Regions from separate parts of the Pseudomonas sp. LBUM1652 genome, predicted to be linked through region 1. Evidence: predicted binding sites of a transcription regulator. Region 1 holds the regulator's gene; each other region holds the start of a gene.
What was found. Region 1 encodes FliA, which starts transcription of late flagellar genes. Its sites were predicted from a motif close to CTAAAGTTTNNNNNNNNNNNGCCGNTAA; they were not measured.
Positions count from the first base shown of each region.

Region 2: ACA069_RS14265 (methyl-accepting chemotaxis protein) is a predicted target of FliA. The motif match lies at 2,402-2,429, and genes of this name have one in related genera.
Region 3: ACA069_RS00640 (methyl-accepting chemotaxis protein) is a predicted target of FliA. The motif match lies at 1,513-1,540, and genes of this name have one in related genera.
Region 4: flgM (flagellar biosynthesis anti-sigma factor FlgM) is a predicted target of FliA. The motif match lies at 2,538-2,565, and genes of this name have one in related genera.

Region 1 covers NZ_CP166804.1:1,895,331-1,899,186, reverse strand. Annotated here, with positions in the region: gene ACA069_RS08610 (chemotaxis protein CheA) at 1-483, opposite strand, end outside; gene ACA069_RS08605 (protein phosphatase CheZ) at 538-1,326, opposite strand; gene ACA069_RS08600 (chemotaxis response regulator CheY) at 1,344-1,715, opposite strand; gene fliA (RNA polymerase sigma factor FliA) at 1,882-2,622, opposite strand; gene fleN (flagellar synthesis regulator FleN) at 2,619-3,449, opposite strand; gene flhF (flagellar biosynthesis GTPase FlhF) at 3,566-3,856, opposite strand, start outside.
Region 2 covers NZ_CP166804.1:3,145,687-3,149,542, forward strand. Annotated here, with positions in the region: gene pnuC (nicotinamide riboside transporter PnuC) at 1-539, opposite strand, end outside; gene ACA069_RS14265 (methyl-accepting chemotaxis protein) at 640-2,274, opposite strand; gene ACA069_RS14270 (undecaprenyl-diphosphate phosphatase) at 2,580-3,410, shown strand; gene ACA069_RS14275 (DUF1294 domain-containing protein) at 3,407-3,835, shown strand.
Region 3 covers NZ_CP166804.1:129,306-133,161, reverse strand. Annotated here, with positions in the region: gene ACA069_RS00640 (methyl-accepting chemotaxis protein) at 1-1,397, opposite strand, end outside; rRNA gene rrf (5S ribosomal RNA) at 2,054-2,169, opposite strand; rRNA gene rrf (5S ribosomal RNA) at 2,275-2,390, opposite strand; rRNA gene ACA069_RS00625 (23S ribosomal RNA) at 2,542-3,856, opposite strand, start outside.
Region 4 covers NZ_CP166804.1:4,714,606-4,718,461, forward strand. Annotated here, with positions in the region: gene cheR (protein-glutamate O-methyltransferase CheR) at 1-617, opposite strand, end outside; gene ACA069_RS21230 (chemotaxis protein CheV) at 664-1,596, opposite strand; gene flgA (flagellar basal body P-ring formation chaperone FlgA) at 1,679-2,440, shown strand; gene flgM (flagellar biosynthesis anti-sigma factor FlgM) at 2,601-2,927, shown strand; gene ACA069_RS21245 (flagella synthesis protein FlgN) at 2,976-3,443, shown strand; gene ACA069_RS21250 (flagellar brake protein) at 3,532-3,856, shown strand, end outside.

The DNA of each region.
Region 1 (3,856 bases):
AAATTCGTTATCGGTGATGTCGCCAGAATCGCCCTCGACGACCAGTTCCTCGATCATCTCGGCCACTGGCGAAGCCGGGGCTTCATCCGCCGTTTGCGGCTCGGCCAGACGTGCCAGTGCAGCCAGCAGTTGCGGAGTCGCCGCGGTGATCGGGGCACGTTCACGGACTTCGCTGAACATGCTGTTCACCGCGTCCAGTGCTTCGAGGACAACGTCCATCAGTTCTGCATCAACGCGACGCTCACCCTTGCGCAGGATGTCGAACACGTTTTCGGCGATGTGACAGCACTCCACCAGCTCGTTGAGCTGAAGGAAGCCGGCGCCCCCTTTTACAGTGTGAAAACCGCGAAAAATTGCGTTGAGCAGATCTGCGTCATCCGGACGGCTTTCCAGCTCGACCAGTTGTTCGGACAGTTGCTCAAGAATCTCGCCGGCCTCAACCAGGAAATCCTGAAGGATCTCTTCATCGGCGCCGAAGCTCATTAATGGGGTGCTCCTACAGGTCTAAAAACCCAAAAAACCTAAAATTCAAAAACTCTAGAATCCAAGGCTGGATAACAAATCGTCCACATCGTCCTGACCGGACACAACGTCTTCTCGTTTATCGGCATGAATCTGCGGACCTTCACCCTGCGAGAGATGTTTTTGTGGATCTTTTTCTGCAAGCATCGCCGCACGGTCATGTTCGATGCCCGCAAAGCGGTCCACCTGACTGGCCATGAGGACGAGTTTGAGCAAATTGCTTTCGACTTCGGTGACCAGTTGGGTCACACGCTTGATCACTTGACCGGTAAGGTCCTGATAATCCTGAGCCAGCAGGATGTCGTTCAGATTGCTCGACACCGCACGGTTGTCCGTGCTGCTGCGCGACAGAAAACCGTCGACCCGGCGCGCCAGTTCGCGGAACTCTTCAGCCCCGACTTCACGACGCATGAAACGCCCCCAATCGGTACTCAAGGCCTGGGCTTCTTCAGCCAGACCATTGACCACCGGCGTGGCGCTTTCCACCAGATCCATGGTGCGGTTGGCCGCGGCTTCTGTCAGCTTGACCACATAGCCCAGGCGTTCGGTGGCGTCGGTGATTTGCGACACTTCCTCGGCCTGCGGCATGTGCGGATCGATCTGGAAGTTGACGATCGCACTGTGCAGTTCGCGTGTGAGCTTGCCCACTTCCTGATACAGGCCGCGGTCACGGGTCTGATTGAGCTCATGGATCAGTTGCACAGCGTCGCCGAACCTGCCTTTTTCAAGGCTCTCGACCAGTTCGACCGCGTGTTTTTTCAGGGTCGATTCGAAATCGCCCTGTGAAGATTCGTTATGCTCCATAGCTCCCCCGCGCGTCATCAGCCGATGCGTTCGAAAATCTTCTCGATTTTGTCTTTCAACGCCTGAGCCGTGAAAGGTTTGACCACGTAGCCGTTCACACCGGCCTGAGCGGCCTCGATGATTTGCTCGCGCTTGGCTTCAGCGGTCACCATCAGCACTGGCAGGTGCTTGAGTTTTTCATCGGCACGCACGTGACGCAGCAGATCGATACCGGTCATGCCCGGCATGTTCCAGTCCGTTACCAGAAAGTCGATGCTGCCGCTGTTGAGTACCGGAATGGCGGTGACGCCATCGTCGGCCTCTACGGTGTTGGTGAACCCAAGATCCCGCAGCAGGTTCTTGATGATCCGCCGCATCGTTGAGAAGTCATCAACGATGAGGATTTTCATGTCTTTGTTCAATTCGACCTCCAAGCAGTCTTAAACGCGCCCAGCACCTGGACGCGCCACTTCAATCAATCGGCGCAGCACTCGAAGACTGTCTGGAGCACAACAGAGCAAGACCGGTGCCGTTTATCACCGCACCAGCCTCGTTCGCAGTGTCCCCACACTGCCTTCAGCGCGCTCGCCACTCCCCCAAACGCCCCCGCAAACGGGCCGCGCACTGGCTGTGTAACTGGCTGACCCGCGATTCACTGACGCCAAGGACTTCACCGATCTCCTTGAGGTTCAGCTCTTCGTCGTAGTACAGCGCCAACACCAGTCGCTCACGCTCCGGCAAATTGGCAATCGCGTCCGCCAGCGCTGCCTGGAAGCGTTCATCTTCCAGATCGCGTGACGGCTCAAGATGAGCACTGGCGCCATCCTCGTGCAGCCCTTCGTGTTCGCCGTCCTGCAACAGGTCGTCGAAACTGAACAAGCGGCTGCCCAGGGTGTCATTCAAAATCCCGTAGTAATCGTCGAGACTCAATTGGAGTTCGGCCGCAACCTCGTGATCTTTAGCATCACGGCCGGTTTTAGCTTCAATTGCACGAATCGCGTCACTGACCATACGGGTGTTGCGGTGAACCGAGCGTGGCGCCCAGTCCCCTTTGCGCACTTCGTCGAGCATCGCGCCGCGGATTCGAATGCCCGCGTACGTTTCGAAACTGGCGCCTTTGCTGGCGTCATATTTGGTCGAGACTTCGAGCAGACCGATCATCCCGGCCTGGATCAGATCCTCGACCTGCACACTCGCCGGCAATCGCGCCAGCAGGTGATAGGCAATGCGTTTTACCAGTGGCGCGTAACGCTCGATCAATTCGTACTGCGCGTCACGTGCCGACTTCTTGTAGTAATTCATACCGCTGGCGGTCATAGCACAGGCCCTGCCGTTTGCTGCACGAGGCGTTCGACGAAAAACTCAAGGTGGCCGCGCGGGTTGGCAGGCAGCGGCCAGGTGTCGACCTTCTGGGCGATCGCCTTGAACGCCAGCGCGCACTTGGAACGCGGGAAGGCTTCATAGACCGCACGCTGCTTCTGCACCGCCTTGCGCACGCTTTCGTCGTAAGGCACGGCGCCGACGTATTGTAGGGCCACGTCAAGAAAGCGATCCGTGACCTTGGTCAACTTGGCGAACAGGTTGCGACCTTCTTGCGGGCTCTGGGCCATGTTGGCCAGGACGCGGAAGCGGTTCATGCCGTAATCGCGATTGAGCAACTTGATCAGGGCGTAAGCGTCAGTGATCGAGGTCGGCTCGTCGCAGACCACCAGCAACACTTCTTGCGCGGCGCGAACAAAACTGACTACCGAGTCACCAATACCCGCAGCGGTGTCGATCACCAAAACGTCGAGATTGTCGCCGATGTCACTGAAGGCCTGAATCAGACCGGCATGTTGCGCCGGGCTGAGGTGAACCATGCTCTGAGTGCCGGACGCAGCGGGCACGATGCGGATCCCGCCCGGGCCTTGCAACAAAACGTCGCGCAGCTCGCAGCGGCCTTCGATCACGTCGGCCAGCGTGCGTTTGGGCGTCAGGCCCAGCAGAACGTCGACGTTCGCCAGCCCCAGATCGGCGTCCAGCAGCATGACCCGACGGCCAAGCTCTGCCAGCGCCAGAGACAAGTTCACTGACACGTTAGTCTTGCCGACGCCACCTTTGCCGCCGGTCACCGCGATCACCTGTACGGGATGCATGCTGCCCATGTTATTTCTTTACCTTGTCTTGCATAGACGGAGGCCACATTACTGGCTGCGCGTTCACAACCGGAACAATGCGTGGCAGACCATCGATGTAGGTACAAAAACTGTTCATGAATACCTCAGCCTACCTGCTTGGTCGGGCTGTGATAGATATCAGCGAACATGTCAGCCATGGCTTCTTCGCTGGGTTCTTCCTGCATTTGCACGCTGACGGCGCGGCTGACCAGTTGATGACGGCGCGGCAGATGCAAATCATCCGGAATCCGTGGGCCATCGGTCAGGTACGCGACCGGCAATTCATGACTGATCGCCAGGCTCAACACTTCGCCAAGGCTGGCCGTTTCATCCAGTTTAGTCAGGATGCACCCGGCGAGCCCGCAACGCTTGTAACTGTGATAAGCGGCGGTTAG
Region 2 (3,856 bases), 1.3 Mb from region 1:
CGCCATTCGCGCCAGCCCTGAATCGCAATCAGCGTAAACAGTGCATACAGGGCGGCAGTCAGGTAAAGCCCCTTGTAGAGGAACAAGCCGACAAAAATCACATCAAGCACAAACCACAGTGCCCAGCATTGCAGGCGTTTTTGTGCCATCCATAACTGCGCGACCAGGCTGAAACCGGTGAGCGCGGCGTCCAGCCACGGTTGCGCGGCGTCAGTCCAGTGGGCCATGGCCGCCCCGAGCAAGACACTGCCGACAGCGCCAACACTCAGGCCAAGCAACACCGAACGAGTATCCAGGCGCGTCACCTCCCGCCCGTCATGCATCGTCCCCGCACGCGTCCACTGCCACCAGCCGTAGAGTTGCAACGCGGCGTAGATTACTTGCAGCAACATGTCCGAATACAGCTTCACTTCAAAGAAGATCCAGCTATAGAGCAACACCATGACCAGCCCGATCGGCCAGCACCACGGATTCTGTTTGACCGTCAGCCACACGGCGATCACACCGAGAGCGGCGGCAAACAGTTCAAGCCCGGACATGGGGGTTCCTTGGGGGAGTTGAAGACGGGGGCGGATTGTACCGAGAAAACCTGTGGGAGTGAGCCTGCTGAAAATTTAGCTCGCTCCCACAGGTTATGTGTTACACGCGGAACTGGCGCAGCAGGCCGTTGAGTTGCTCGCTCAATTGGCCGAGCCGAACACTGGCGACACTCGACTGCTCCGCCGCCAGCGCCGTGCTGTGAGACAAACCGGCCGCTTGCGTGACATTCTGATTGATGTCCTCGACCACATGCGCCTGTTGCAGTGTGGCACTGGCAATTGACGCATTCAGGCCATTGAGGTTGCGCAGTGCCTGGCCGATGGCATTCAGGCTTGCACCCGCCAGCCCGGCCTGTTCAATGGTCAATTGCGAAGCTTTGCTGCTGTCGCCGATCACCTTGACCGCCGCCTCGGAGTGGTTTTGCAGGCGCTCGATCATCGACTGGATTTCCGCCGTCGACTTCTGCGTACGCTGTGCCAGCAAGCGCACTTCATCCGCGACCACGGCAAACCCTCGGCCCTGTTCGCCAGCCCGTGCCGCTTCAATGGCCGCGTTGAGCGCCAGCAGATTGGTCTGCTCGGCAATCGAGCGAATCACTTCCAGCACACTGCCGATCTGGGTGCTTTCGGCGGCAAGGGTACGAATCACTTCCACCGCCTGATCAATGGTGCCGGACAGCTTGTCGATCTGTTGCAGGCTGCCGTCGATGTTGATCTGACCCTGTTGCGCCTGCGCCTCGGCGTCACGCATTTCAGCGGCCGCATGTTCGGCGTTTTTCGCCACATCCTGCACGCCGTAGGTCACCTCGTTGATTGCGGTGGCCACCAGTTCCATCTGTTGCGATTGCTGCTGGCTGCGTTGCTGAGCCTGGGAAGCATCATTGCCCAGTTCGCTGGACGACTGGCCCAGCGCACTGGCCGACACCTGCAACTCGCCAATCACTCCGCGCAATTTGGCGGTGAAAGCGTTGAAGTGATGTGCGAGCTCCGTGACTTCATCCTTGCCGTGGGTATCGAGGCTGCGGGTGAGGTCGCTTTCGCCGCTGGCGATGTTGGCCATGGCGTTCACGGTTTCCTGCAACGGGCGCACGATGCTGCGCGCGATCATGATGACCAGCAATGCCATGATCAGGGCAATCACCAGGCCGATCACCGTCGCCTTGATCATCTGGCCCTGAAATTCGGCCTGCACATCATCGACATAAACACCGGAACCGAGCACCCAGCCCCAAGGCTCGAACAGTTTCACGTAGGAGGTTTTAGCCACTGGCTCACTGGCGCCCGGTTTCGGCCACCGGTAATCGACCATGCCGGCGCCTTTGCTCTTGGCGATGGCGACCATTTCGTTAAACACGGCAAAACCATCCGGATCGCGGATCGCCGAGAGATTCTGGCCTTCAAGCTTGGGATTGGTCGGGTGCATGACCATGACGGGCGTGAGGTCGTTGATCCAGAAATAGTCGCTCTGGTCGTAACGCAGGCCCCGAATGGCGGTGAGTGCCTGTTTCTGCGCGGCTTCCTTGGTCAGGGTGCCAGCTGTTTCCAGATCGTGGTAGTACGTCAATAAACCACTGGCGGTCTGCACCACGTGCTGGGTTTTCTGGGCCTTGGCTTGATACAGGTCGTCGTGAATCTGCTTGAGCATCAACACGCCCAAGGTCAGCAACATGACCACCGCCACAATCAAGATGAGCCACAAGCGTCGGCTGATCGACACACTGCGCAAGCTGTTCATAACGCTGTCACTCCGGATTCTTTTTCTTGTAATAAACGACCGCCAGCATCCAACCACGATTCCGTGGGCGGGCATACGCGACCCAAGTCGTATAACGCGGCAGCGCTATTAAGGCTTGTCTGTTAGGATTTCGGCCCCGCGCGTGAGAACCTGAATCCAAGTTGCTATTTCACGGAATTTTGACTGTTTCGTGTGGATCCTGTGTGCGCGGAATCGGTACAGCAACAACCAGCTACGCTGATCGCAGTGAACGAAAGAAAAATACTATCGGGGCATGCCGGCGTGCATCGCTCTTTGGGGGATTGATGGATCTTTGGATGGCCTTGCAGGCACTGATACTAGGCGTTGTAGAAGGGCTGACGGAGTTTTTGCCCATTTCCAGTACCGGACACCAGATCATCGTTGCCGACTTGCTCGATTTCGGCGGCGAACGAGCCATGGCGTTCAACATCATCATCCAGCTCGGCGCGATCCTCGCGGTGGTCTGGGAGTTTCGTCGCAAGATTCTCGATGTGGTGGTTGGCTTGCCGACGCAACCCAGCGCGCGGCGTTTCACCGCCAACCTGCTGATCGCTTTTCTGCCCGCCGTGGTGCTGGGCGTGATCTTTGCCGATCTGATCCACGAGTACCTGTTCAACCCGATCACAGTCGCTGCTGCGCTGGTGGTGGGCGGCATCATCATGTTGTGGGCTGAGCAGCGTCAGCATGAGGTGCACGCGGAAACGGTCGATGAGATTCGCTGGACGGACGCGCTGAAAATCGGTTTCGCCCAGTGCCTGGCGATGATTCCCGGCACGTCGCGTTCCGGCTCGACGATCATTGGCGGCCTGTTGTTCGGTCTGTCGCGCAAAACAGCCACCGAGTTTTCGTTCTTCCTCGCGATGCCGACCATGGTCGGTGCTGCGGTTTACTCGGGCTACAAGTACCGCGATCTGTTTGTGCCGGCGGACTTCCCGGTGTTTGCCATCGGGTTCGTCACCGCGTTCATCTTCGCCATGATCGCCGTGCGTGGGTTGCTCAAGTTCATCGGCAGCCACAGCTATGCGGCATTTGCCTGGTACCGGATCGTGTTCGGCCTGGTCATTCTGGCGACGTGGCAGTTTGGCTGGGTGGACTGGTCGGCGGCCAAGCCATGAATGATTCCCGCGCACGCCGCCCTGAAGGTCGCCCGTCCGGTGGCAATATTCAAAACCTCAAGCTGAAGCTGCTGGTGCTGCTGATTGTCTGCGCGCTGCCGGTGTTCGGATCGCTGTCGATGTGGTTGCGCGGGATCTCGCTGGTCCCGCTGGCGGCGTATGGCGTCGTCAGCGTGCTGGCGTTCTTTATGTATTGGGCCGACAAGCGCAAGGCTCGCACCGATGCGTGGCGCACGCCGGAAAACATCCTCCACGCAGTGGAACTGGCCGGGGGGTGGCCGGGCGCACTGGTCGCCCAGCAAGTGTTCCGGCACAAGACGCGCAAGGTGTCGTTTCAGGTGCTGTTCTGGGTGATCGTCTTGTTGCACCAGGTGTTCTGGATTGATCAGCTGTTTCTCGGTTCGAACCTAGTATCGCTGTACTAACAAAGATGCCCCCGTGTAGGA
Region 3 (3,856 bases), 1.8 Mb from region 1:
ATGCCTTTGATCACATCGAGGATGTGTCCGATGTTGTCGGTGCTGGCATTCAGGGTTTCGATCTGGGTGCACGACAGGCTGATCTTCTGCGACAACTCGGTCATTGCCAGTATGGTTTGCTCAACCACTTGGCGACCGTCATCGGCCTGCTCGCTCGCGCCGCTGGCGTGCTGCGAAGCATCGGCGGCGTTGCGGGCGATTTCCTGAGTGGCGGCGCCCAGTTCGTTGATCGCCGCGGCCACGCTGTTGGTGCGCGCACTTTGCTCGTCGGAGCCGACGATGGAAGCGTTGGACGACGCCATCACCCGTTGCGACAGGTCATGGACCTGACGGGTTGCCGAAGACACTTCAGAAATCGACGCGTGAATCCGTTCAACGAATTGGTTGAACGAACTGCCCAGTTCGCCGAATTCGTCTTTGCTTTCTACGACCAGACGACGAGTCAGATCGCCCTCGCCCTGAGCGATGTCCTGCATCGCGCGGCCCATGGTGGTCAGCGGACGCATCAACACGTTGATCAACAGGCTCAACAGCAGCGCAATTGCGCCCACCGCAACGAACATGGCAATCAGCGCCGAAGTACGGAACTGGCTGAGTGCGGCGTAGGCTTTATCGCGATCGATCGACAGACCGATGTACCACTGAGCATTCGGCAAATCGCTGACCGGGGTGAACGACAGGATGCGTTCCTGGCCGTTGAGCAGCACGTTCTGGTTGCCCTTCTCGATGCGTACGCTGGAGTTCGGATAGATGTCCTTCAGGTTCTTCATCACCTGATCTTTGTCCGGGCTGACGATCACCTGACCATCGGCACTAACCAGGAACGCATGGCCGAGGCCACCGAAGTCCACCGAGTTGATGATCTTTACCAGGGTTTCCAGGCTCAGGTCACCACCGACCACACCGAGCAGTTCGCCGTTCTTCTTCACCGGCATGGCGATGGTCACCACCAGGCCACCGACCGCCGCCATGTACGGCGGCGTCAGCATGGTTTTGTCGGCGATTACCGCCTGCTTGTACCAAGGACGCTGACGTGGGTCATAGCCGTCCGGCATCTTCGCGTCAGGGCGCTGGGTGAATACACCGTTGGCCTGGCCGACGTAGGTGAACTGGAAGTTCGAGGTGAAGGCCGGTTGATCAACCAGGCCCGGGAAATCGGCGTCCTTGCCCTGATGGGCAACGTTCTGCGCAAGGTTTTCCAACACCAGAATCCGCCCGCTCATCCAGTTCTGCACGCTGCTGGCGGTCAGATCACCGGCCTGCTGCACGGAGGATTGGAGGTTCTGGCGAATGGTGTTTCGCTGCAGATAGTCGTTGTAGAGCGTGAATAAAGCGAAAGCCAGGACCACGACGCCCGAGGCGGCCAACAGGATTTTATGGCTGAACTTGAGATTCATTTCATGGGACTTCTTATGCAAAAGTGGGGATGCGTTCCGGGATGCAACATTCCATGTACAGCGCAGGCAGCATTCTTCTGGCTGCTCTGATTTGGTGCACGCATGTCTCACCAGTCTGTCGGCACGAGTCGGAGAAATCTTAGGGCTGTGCGGAAAATGGATGGCATTTGCGGAAGATTCCCGCCGAACGGCGTGCTAGAGCGTTCGCCGCGTGGTGTTTTTGACTGATGCCTGGGCGCCAGTTGCACATTCTGTAAGCTTTAAGGGCAGTCTGACCATCGAGTCCTGAGTGGCGCCCTACGCGAGTCTGAATTTTTGCTACATGCGCGAAGCGCAACGTCGCAGCAACAACCCAACAGCCTGCTATCAGTTCCAAGCGAATGCGTTGTGCATAAAAAAGCCAGCCCTTGAAGTTCAGGGGCTGGCTTTGTCATATCTGGGAGCAGATTTTCATGCTCGTATTCGATCATTGGTATCAGCGGACAAGTGATGATCGCAAACTCGGATGTTTTGATTGAGGACTATCAGGGATTGGCGTCTACATCTGGTGTGCCGTATCAGCAAGGCTCGCAAAGCTGTTTGATCGTCTATTTTTTGCAAGCCTGTAAACGAGAAAACCCCTGTCTGCGTTAGCAGACAGGGGTCTCGGAATTCAATCTTGACGATGACCTACTCTCACATGGGGAAACCCCACACTACCATCGGCGATGCATCGTTTCACTGCTGAGTTCGGGATGGGATCAGGTGGTTCCAACGCTCTATGGTCGTCAAGAAATTCTGTATCTGGCCCGTCAACACGGTAACGAGCCAGCAAAAATCGGTACTTCTACTAAAACAAAACCCCAATTGCTTTCGCAATTGGGGTTTCGGAATTTAATCTTGACGATGACCTACTCTCACATGGGGAAACCCCACACTACCATCGGCGATGCATCGTTTCACTGCTGAGTTCGGGATGGGATCAGGTGGTTCCAACGCTCTATGGTCGTCAAGAAATTCGGGTACTGAGTCGTGACCTGTTGGCCTCGCTTCAGCAAATTGGGTATGTGACAGCTTTCGGTGTTTTGTGAACATCGAACTTTCGGTTCGTTTCGTCTTCACACACCGCAATCTGGCCTTTCGACGCAAATTGCTTGGGTGTTATATGGTCAAGCCTCACGGGCAATTAGTATTGGTTAGCTCAACGCCTCACAGCGCTTACACACCCAACCTATCAACGTCGTAGTCTTCGACGGCCCTTCAGGGAACTCAAGGTTCCAGTGAGATCTCATCTTGAGGCAAGTTTCCCGCTTAGATGCTTTCAGCGGTTATCTTTCCCGAACATAGCTACCCGGCAATGCCACTGGCGTGACAACCGGAACACCAGAGGTTCGTCCACTCCGGTCCTCTCGTACTAGGAGCAGCCCCTCTCAAATCTCAAACGTCCACGGCAGATAGGGACCGAACTGTCTCACGACGTTCTAAACCCAGCTCGCGTACCACTTTAAATGGCGAACAGCCATACCCTTGGGACCGGCTTCAGCCCCAGGATGTGATGAGCCGACATCGAGGTGCCAAACACCGCCGTCGATATGAACTCTTGGGCGGTATCAGCCTGTTATCCCCGGAGTACCTTTTATCCGTTGAGCGATGGCCCTTCCATACAGAACCACCGGATCACTAAGACCTACTTTCGTACCTGCTCGACGTGTCTGTCTCGCAGTCAAGCGCGCTTTTGCCTTTATACTCTACGACCGATTTCCGACCGGTCTGAGCGCACCTTCGTACTCCTCCGTTACTCTTTAGGAGGAGACCGCCCCAGTCAAACTACCCACCATACACTGTCCTCGATCCGGATAACGGACCTGAGTTAGAACCTCAAAGTTGCCAGGGTGGTATTTCAAGGTTGGCTCCACGCGAACTGGCGTCCACGCTTCAAAGCCTCCCACCTATCCTACACAAGCAAATTCAAAGTCCAGTGCAAAGCTATAGTAAAGGTTCACGGGGTCTTTCCGTCTAGCCGCGGATACACTGCATCTTCACAGCGATTTCAATTTCACTGAGTCTCGGGTGGAGACAGCGCCGCCATCGTTACGCCATTCGTGCAGGTCGGAACTTACCCGACAAGGAATTTCGCTACCTTAGGACCGTTATAGTTACGGCCGCCGTTTACCGGGGCTTCGATCAAGAGCTTCGCGTTAGCTAACCCCATCAATTAACCTTCCGGCACCGGGCAGGCGTCACACCCTATACGTCCACTTTCGTGTTTGCAGAGTGCTGTGTTTTTAATAAACAGTCGCAGCGGCCTGGTATCTTCGACCGGCATGAGCTTACGGAGCAAGTCCTTCACCCTCACCGGCGCACCTTCTCCCGAAGTTACGGTGCCATTTTGCCTAGTTCCTTCACCCGAGTTCTCTCAAGCGCCTTGGTATTCTCTACCCAACCACCTGTGTCGGTTTGGGGTACGGTTCCTGGTTACC
Region 4 (3,856 bases), 2.8 Mb from region 1:
TAGCTGTCGAGCAAGTTGAACGAGCGAAACTCCACCCGGTTCTTGATCGGCGCCTTGATCACCCAGCGTCCCGGCCCTTTCGGGTCGAAGTAACGCTGCAAACGATCGGCAGACAAACCCCGCCCGATCGCCAGGCTGTCGTACTCGCCGGTCTTGCAATTGTTCAGCATGAGGCCGGACAAGTCCGTGGCAACAATCTGCACGCCCATCTTCAACTGGCCGAGGTTGGTCCGCTCGAACTCGTCGATCGACATCGACAGCGAGTACGGTTCCTGCCCCGACGAGCAGGCCGCCGACCAGATCCGCAGACGCTGGTTGGGGCTGGCCTTGATGGCCTCGGGCAGCACCTTGTTCTTCAAGACTTCAAACGGATAGGTGTCACGAAACCACAGGGTTTCGTTGGTCGTCATGGCATCAACCACCTGCTCGCGCAAACCGCTGCGCGGCTGGGTCTGGATGCGCTGGACCAGCTCACCCAGCGACTTGATGCCTTGCTGCTCCATCAGTTTGTTGAGACGGCTCGAGACCAGGTACTGCTTGTTTTCACCGAGCAAAATGCCACAGGCTTTTTCCAGGAAGACCCGGAACTGTTCGAAATCCAAATTACCCGTAGACAATGATGCCGCCTCTTAAATCGTGTTGACCGCCAGGGACAAAAGGCCCCTAGCTGATATCTGCTGCTTTGATCCGGTCGACTACCCGGGATGCCAGGTCATCAGGACGGAATTTGGCCAAAAAGTCATCGGCACCGACTTTCTTGACCATCGCCTGATTGAATACCCCCGACAACGAAGTATGCAGGATGATATGAAGCTTTTGCATGCGCGCGTCGCCGCGGATTTCCGCCGTCAGGGTGTACCCGTCCATCTCCGGCATCTCGATGTCGGAGATCATCATCAGGAACTCTTCTTCCGGCTTCTTGCCCTCGTCGACCAGCTTGCGCAGGTAATCCAGCGCCTGCTTGCCGTCGTTCAACGCCACCACTTCGACGCCGATCGTCTGCAGGCAACGCGTGACCTGCTTGCGCGCCACCGACGAGTCATCGACGGTCAGCACCCGCAGCGACAACGCCTTGGTCTGGGTCTCGACATCAACCACACCCACCGAAATCGCTTCCGGCGTTGGCGCAACTTCGGCCAGTACCTTCTCGACGTCGATGATTTCGACTAACTGATTGTCCACCCGAGTCACAGCGGTCAGGTAATGATCGCGACCCGTGCCCTTGGGCGGTGGATGGATCTCTTCCCAGTTCATGTTGACGATGCGCTCCACCGAGCGGACCAGGAATCCCTGGGTCTTGGTGTTGTACTCCGTGATGATCACGAACGGATTTTTCTTGTCTTTCAACGCCCCGGAACCGGTCGCCATTGCCAGATCAAGGATCGGAATGGTCGCCCCCCGGATATTCGCCACCCCGCACACGACAGGACTGGACTTGGGCATCAACGTCAGCGACGGGCATTGCAGCACTTCCCGCACCTTGAACACGTTGATTCCATAGAGCTGCTGGCCGTCGAGACGGAACAACAACAGCTCCAGGCGATTCTGCCCTACCAGTTGCGTGCGCTGGTTCACCGAATCCATTACACCAGCCATGCCCAGACTCCTACACCAACGCCAAGTGTTGTTGCGACGCACATTCATTGCTAAACGGCACGGCGCTTGCTTTTTAACTCGTATGAACGCTCAAACGACATTTTTCCGACGCCTGACATCTCCCCTTCGCAGAGGGCTTTGCGCGGTGTCCGCCGTTTGCTTCTTCTTCGCCGGCAGCCCTGCCATTGCTGATGCGGTTACCTTGCCTGACATGCTTATCGGCGTCACTCAGGGCTTTCTTGAGTTCACCGTAGAAGACTATCTGGCAACCAGTCAAACGGAAGGCCGCTACGAAATCGAAGTCAACCAGCTCGACCCCCGTATGCGCATGCCTATGTGCGACAAGGAATTGACAGCGTCTCTGGAGAGTCCGGCACGTCCGCTGGGCCGGGTAACCGTGAAGGTTCGCTGTGAAGGCGCCTCGCCCTGGACGGTGTTCGTGCCCGCTCAAGTCCGCCTGTTTCGCGAGATTGTGACCACCACCCGACCGCTCAAACGCGCCGGGATAATCGAACCTCAGGACGTGACCTTGCGCGAGCGCGACGTCAGCGTGATCAATCAAGGTTTCTTGACGTCGGTGGACGAAGCGATCGGGCAAAAATTAACCCGACCAACGGTCGCTGATCAGGTCATTACCCTGGTGCATCTGGAACAGGCCGAAGTCGTGCGCAAGGGTGATCAAGTGGTCATCACCGCCCGCAGCGGCACGCTCGCCGTGCGCATGCCCGGTGAAGCCCTGGCCAATGGCGGCCTGAAAGAACAGATCCGGGTGAAAAACCTTAACTCCCAACGAGTCATCAAGGCGCAGGTCACCGCGCCGGGCCAGGTGGAAGTGGCCATGTAAAACGCTGATGAGAAAACTGGCGCGGACCCCGTCGCTTCCCTAAACTGTGCCGCAGCAGGACACGCGCCGGCGCATGCAAGCTCATTGATAAATGGGCCTAAAGTTTTCCAGGGGATGGCCGAAAACATGGCAAGCGTCCAAATTCCCAGAGGTTTTTATCATGGTCATCGATTTCAGCCGTTTGAACAGCTCCTCGTCACTTACGGGCAGTACACGTACCAGCAACGCCAAGGAAACCGCCGAAACCGGCACCTCCGCGCCGCTGAATACCCAGGCCGAATCGGCCAGTACCGCAAAGAGCGGGGAATCGGTACACCTCAGCAATGAGGCTCAACAGTTGCAGAAGGTCACTGACAAGCTGCGCGATCAACCTGCTGTCGACAAAGCCCGTGTGGCCGAGTTGAAAGCCGCGATTGCCGATGGCAGCTATAAAGTCGACAGCAACCGTGTAGCCAGCAAACTGCTCAACTTCGAAGCCCAGCGCTAGGCTTTTGCCTGCGCCAGGCTTTTGGACGCTTAAAACCCAAGGCCAGCCATGCACGACACTAATTTACTGCAACTGATCATCGACGACTTTGCTCCAGCTCAACAATTGCTGGAGTTACTGCAAACCGAATCCCTCGCCTTGCACGGTCGCGACATGCCACTGCTGGAAGAAATTCTGGCGCGCAAACAGGCATTGATCATTCTGCTTGAACAGCATGGCCGCAAACGCAGCGAAATCCTCGCCAGCCTCAACCTGCCGACCAATCGGCAGGGTCTTGAGCAACTCGCCAGCCAGTCGAGCATCGGCGAGCAGTTGCTCAGCAAGAGCGACTTGTTGACTGACCTCATCGCCCAATGCCAGGCGGCCAACGTCAACAATGGCCAGTCGATCCAGGTACAGCAGGCCGCCACGGCCAATCAGCTGAAAATCCTCAACGGGGGCGAACCGCCAGCGCTGTATGACGCCAGCGGCACTTTTGCCAAACCCGCCAAGCCGCGTACATTCAGCCAGGCATGAGCCGTTGATGCGCCAGCCCTATCAACTCGCGAAACATACTGGCAAAATACTGGCCAGTCGTCATATTTTGTCTGGAGAGTGATAAACCGTGTCCAACACGCTAAGCGCGGATGATGCTCCGCAGCCCCCAAAGGTGCTCACCACGCCACTGGAAATCTCCAGCAACCTGCGCCAGCTGCAAGATAGCCACGACCCGCTGATCATCACGTTCCATGAACGCAGCCAGCGTTTCCAGACCTACCTGATCAAAGTCGACCGCGACACCGCATCAATGGCTCTGGACGAAATGATCCCGCGCGATGGCGAGCGCTTCCTGCTCGCCGGCGAACCGTTCAAGATCGAAGGTTTTCATGAAGGTGTACGCATTGCCTGGGAATGCACCGGCACGCTGAACATCGAAGAATCCGACGGCG